DNA from 2 places in the Streptomyces sp. NPDC051452 genome. Region 1 is predicted to be linked to the other one. Evidence: riboswitches for the same ligand, from Rfam matches in the RefSeq annotation. Region 1 holds a riboswitch; the other holds the start of a gene.
The links. A riboswitch is a leader RNA that binds a small molecule or an ion and turns the genes downstream of it on or off. The one in region 1 is predicted to bind guanidine.
Positions count from the first base shown of each region.

Region 2: linked by a shared signal. The riboswitch ahead of ACIBA9_RS10020 (DMT family transporter) and the one ahead of ACIBA9_RS22450 (MBL fold metallo-hydrolase) in region 1 are both predicted to bind guanidine.

Region 1 covers NZ_JBITEB010000009.1:253,226-255,606, reverse strand. Annotated here, with positions in the region: gene ACIBA9_RS22455 (hypothetical protein) at 635-907, shown strand; guanidine-III (ykkC-III) riboswitch at 1,374-1,441, shown strand; gene ACIBA9_RS22450 (MBL fold metallo-hydrolase) at 1,453-2,331, shown strand.
Region 2 covers NZ_JBITEB010000003.1:144,131-146,511, reverse strand. Annotated here, with positions in the region: gene bcp (thioredoxin-dependent thiol peroxidase) at 1-262, opposite strand, end outside; gene ACIBA9_RS10030 (DUF3618 domain-containing protein) at 356-685, shown strand; gene ACIBA9_RS10025 (GroES family chaperonin) at 798-1,100, shown strand; guanidine-III (ykkC-III) riboswitch at 1,150-1,222, shown strand; gene ACIBA9_RS10020 (DMT family transporter) at 1,260-1,580, shown strand; gene ACIBA9_RS10015 (transglycosylase domain-containing protein) at 1,596-2,381, opposite strand, start outside.

The DNA.
Region 1 (2,381 bases):
CGCGCCGCCTTTTCTGTTATCAAGGGGCCGTCTTGTCCTGATGGGGCAGCCTCAGGGCGTGAGGAGTACGCGTTTTTGCGGAGGAAGTCGAGGTTGGCTCGCCCGAATCCCTGCCGTTTGAGTAGTTTCGTTCTTTTGGCCTGCCCTTCGACCTGGCCGGAGCTCCAGGGGGCGGAGAGTCCGGCGGTGACGGCGTCGATGTCGCGGCTCAGTCCGTTGATCAGGGCGGGCAGGGCGGGCAGGGCGTAGGCGCACCGTGCAACAGGCCCTGATCGACGAGGGCCACCCCATCCCCGGCGGCCCCACACCGGATTCTTCGGCGAACGGACCAGGACGGCCTACCGCAGGGAACAGCTCGCCTTGGGCCACTCGGATGCCGAGGCCGACGGCGTCCCCGGCTACGCCTCCCTGAGCGCACTCGGCGAACACGCCCACTTCACCGTTGACCGCCCCGCGGCCCCGGTGGGGAGCGGACGGCTCGGCCTGAACCAGGTCACCTACGACGATCCACACGACGGGTCCGGGCCGGACGCGATGCGGCGCTACGCGGGAGGCGTGCGAACTGACCGGCGTAGACCCCCGGTACGGCGCTGGTCACCATCACCGAGCGCGAGTCCGCCAACAACGACCCGCGGTGGCGGGTCAACCTCAACGACGTCAACGCGGGGGGCGCAGGGCACCAGACGGCCACCCGCAGAACTGCTCGCGGGGCGCCACCCAGTGCATCCCCACCACCTTCGCCGCCTGCCACCAGGAGGGCACCGCGACCACCCCGTACGACGTGGTCGCGGACATGTGCGCCACGATCAACTACGTCCGCGACCGGTACCACGTGAACCTCTCCGGTTCGAACTTCGCCGCCCGGGTGCAGCAGGCGGATCCACACCGCCGGCCGCACGGATACTAGGAGCAGCCCCGCTCTCCCCTGCGGAATCCGCCCGGCGGACCGCGTGGGCACCGGGGAGGTCCCACGTCCGGAGGCGTCCGATGGCGCCCTCGTGGATCACCACGGACGATGGTGACGAACCCCCGGCACGGTGACGGACTCCCCGCGGCCGCGCCGGCCGCGGGCCGGCCTCACTCGAGTGCCGGTGGGTGAGGCACTTACCAGGACACGATCACGTACCGCCGCCGCCCTGGTGCCCAGAGCCGAAAGCAGGGCCGCCGGAGCCGCCTGTGCCACCCCGCCGGCCATGACGGGGACGCCCGGGACGCCCGGGACGCCCGCAGGCACCTCGCCGCGGAACAGGACGGCATGTCCGGGTTGGGCTGCAGGGCCGTTTCGGTCGCTCACCGGAACGCACTGTGCCGGTGTGTGCCAGGGGGTGGAGCGACCGGACGGAGGCGTCGATCGACCTCGTGGTAGCTTCGCGGCGGAGGCTCTCAAGTGCCGGCCCCGGACGAGATGTGCGCCGTACCCGGTCTGCCAAGACGACGCACTCAGGAGACGTCATGTCCGCAGGCAACCCCTTCATGGATTGCGACCGCCCGGTTCACCGGCTTCGCGAGATTGACGTCCGCTGGATCCACGGCTCACCGTCGTCCAAGCACAACACGGACCCGGACATCCAGGTCTACGCCTACGACGAGCACACCGTCATCCTGCGGCAGAACATGGCGATCGACTACGAGGCACCGTTCCTGTTCCTGCTGTTCGGCACCACACAAGCAGTGCTGATCGACACCGGAGCCACCACGTCCGCCGAGTTCTTCCCCCTGCGCCGAGTGGTTGACGAGCTCGTCGACGACTGGCTCGCCCGCCACCCCCGGCGGAACTACCACCTGCTGGTACTGCACACCCACGCCCACGGCGATCACACCGCGGGCGACCCCCAGTTCGCCGACCGCCCTCAGACCACAGTGGTCGACGCAGAGCTCACCACGGCCTGGAGGCACTTCGGATTCGACCACGACCCCAACGCCGTGGCGCGAGTCGACCTGGGAGGCCGCGTGCTCGAGTGCCTGGCCACCCCCGGGCACCACGAGGCAGCGGTCACGTTCTACGACCCGTGGACGGGGTTCCTGCTCACCGGCGACACCGTCTACCCCGGCCGGCTCTACGTCCAGGACTGGTCCGCCTACGCTCACACCATCGACCGCCTGATCAAGTTCAGCGAAGGCAGACCGGTCACCCATGTCCTGGGCTGCCACATCGAGATGACCACCGAACCAGGCATCGACTACCCGGTCCGCACCACCTACCAGCCCCACGAACCCCCGCTCCAGATGACCACCGGCCACCTGCACGACATCCGCGCCGCGCTCAACGAAATCGGCGACCAACCCCGCCGACTCGCCTACCCGCTCTTCATCATCTGCCCAGACGACTGAGTCACTGGCCCGACCCGGGCCGGCAACCGGGGCGACCAGACACGCCAGTT
Region 2 (2,381 bases), on a different contig from region 1:
GGGACTCCTTTTCGCGGAACTTCGCCAGCTTCTCCGGGCTGTCCGGGGAGATGCCGACGACGTCGTAGCCGGCGCCCGCGAGGAGGGCGAGGTTGTCGGTGAAGTCACAGGCCTGCTTGGTGCAGCCTGGGGTGAGGGCGGCGGGGTAGAAGTAGACGATGACCTTGCGGCCCTTGCGGTCCGACAGGGAGACCTCGTTGCCGTCGGCATCGGGGAGGGTGAAGGCGGGGGCCAGGTCCCCCGGCTGAAGTCGCTCGCTCATCGGGCCAGCGTAACCGGGGGGCCTTGCGGTGCGGCGCGGCGATGAGCTGACAGACTGTCCGGAACAGCATCAGGAGACTTCGGAGGCCGTACGGTGGCGGACACGTCGGACACGAGAACCCCGGCGCAGATCGAGGCGGACATCAGGCGCCGCCGCGAAGTGCTGGCCGAGACACTCGACGAGATCGGGGTGCGGGTGCACCCCAAGACGATCGTCGGGGACGCGAAGGCCAAGGTGGTCGCGAACGTCGATCACACCCTCGGGCGGGCGTACGTGCAGGTCAACCGCGCCGTGAGCGAGGTGCGGGCGCGGTTCGTGGACGAGAGCGGGGCGCCCCGGCTGGAGCGGGTCGTGCCGGTCGCGCTGGTCGCCGTGGGGGTCGTGGGGCTGCTCACGCTCCGGTCCCGGCGGCGCAGAGGCTGAGCCCGCGGGCACCCGGTCGCGTACAGGCGCGGTGGAGGCAGGTAGGTTCAGGGACGTGAGCGCCAACAGAAACGAGCACGGCATCCCCCAGCACGACAAGCTGCCCATCCGGATGCTGCACGACCGCGTTCTGGTCAAGCAGGAGACCGGTGAGGGCGAGCGGCGGTCGGGTGGAGGCATCCTGATTCCGGCCACCGCGGCGGTCGGGCGGCGGCTGGCGTGGGCCCAGGTCGTCGCGGTCGGCCAGAACGTACGGACCGTGGAGCCTGGTGACCGCGTCCTGTTCGACCCGGAGGACCGGGCCGAGGTGGAGGTGCGGGGCGTGGCGTATGTGCTGATGCGCGAGCGTGATCTGCACGCGGTCGCCGCGGACCGGTTCGAGGGGTCGGAGGACTCCACGGGGCTGTATCTCTGACGATCACGATCGCGGAAGGGGCCGGTGACCACCGTCACCGGCCCCTTCCGCGTTCCTTTGCTATGTTCGAAAGGAGCCCGACGAGACGCGCCGTACCGGGTCCAAGGCAAAGACGACGCACCGCAGGAAGAGTCGTCGTCCGTCTCGGAGGTGCCTGTCATGGCCTGGGTTCTGCTCGTCGTCGCCGGTCTGCTGGAGGTCGGCTGGTCGATCGGGATGAAGTACAGCGAGGGTTTCACCCGGCTGGTCCCGAGTCTGTTCACCGGTGCCGGCATCGTCGCGAGCATGGTGTTGCTGTCGTACGCCGCGAAGTCTCTGCCCATCGGTACCGCCTATGGCGTCTGGGTGGGCATCGGCGCGGCCGGTGCGGCGGTGCTCGGCATGGTGGTGCTGGGTGAGCCGGTCACCGCCGCCCGGGTGTTCTTCGTCTGTCTGCTGCTGGTCGCCGTGGTGGGGCTGAAGGCGACCAGCGGTCACTGAGGTGTCACGTCCCGCTCACTGCCGTCGGCCGGTGAGCTGCGGGGCCCCGGCGGTGGTGCCCGCGGTGCCGCCGGCGTCGGCACCGCCGGGAGTCCCGCCGCCCGCGTCGGTGCCTCCGCCGGTCTGGTCGCCGCCGGTGGCGGTGCCTCCGCCGGTCGCCGTGCCGCCGCCGGTGGTGGGTCCGCCGCCTGTGGTGGTGGGGCCGCCGCCGGTGGGACTCTGGCCGGTGGTGGCGCCGCCGTCGGTCGTCGTACCGCCGTCGGTGGGGGTGCCGGTGCCGCCGTCGGTCGGGCTCGCGGTCGTGGCGCCACCGTCCTGGCCGCCGTCGGTGGTGCCGCCGGTGTCCTGGCCGCCGTTGGTTCCGGGCGTCGCCGTGCCGGTGGCGGGGGGTTCCTCGACCCGGTCGGCGCCCGGCTGGAGCTGGAGGTCGAAGTCGCTGACCGGCTTGCCCTCCAGCGCCGTGCGCGTGTACTGGGCCCAGATGGCGGTGGGCGGGCCGCCACCGTTCATACGGGGCTGGCCGAGGGCGTAGTACAGCGGCTTCTGCGCGGCCGTGACCGGGTCCTGGCCCATGACGGCGACGACCGTGGCGAGGTCGGGGGTGTAGCCCGCGAACCAGGCGGCCTTGTCGCTCTCGGCGGTTCCGGTCTTGCCGGCCGCCGGTCGGCCGGCGGCCTGCGCGGCGGTGGCGGTGCCGCTGTCGACCACGCTCTTCAGCACCGAGGTGGTGGTGTCCGCGGCCTCCCGGCTGACGGCCTGCTCGACCTGCCGGCCGGGCAGCTTGACCTGGTCCGTGCCGGC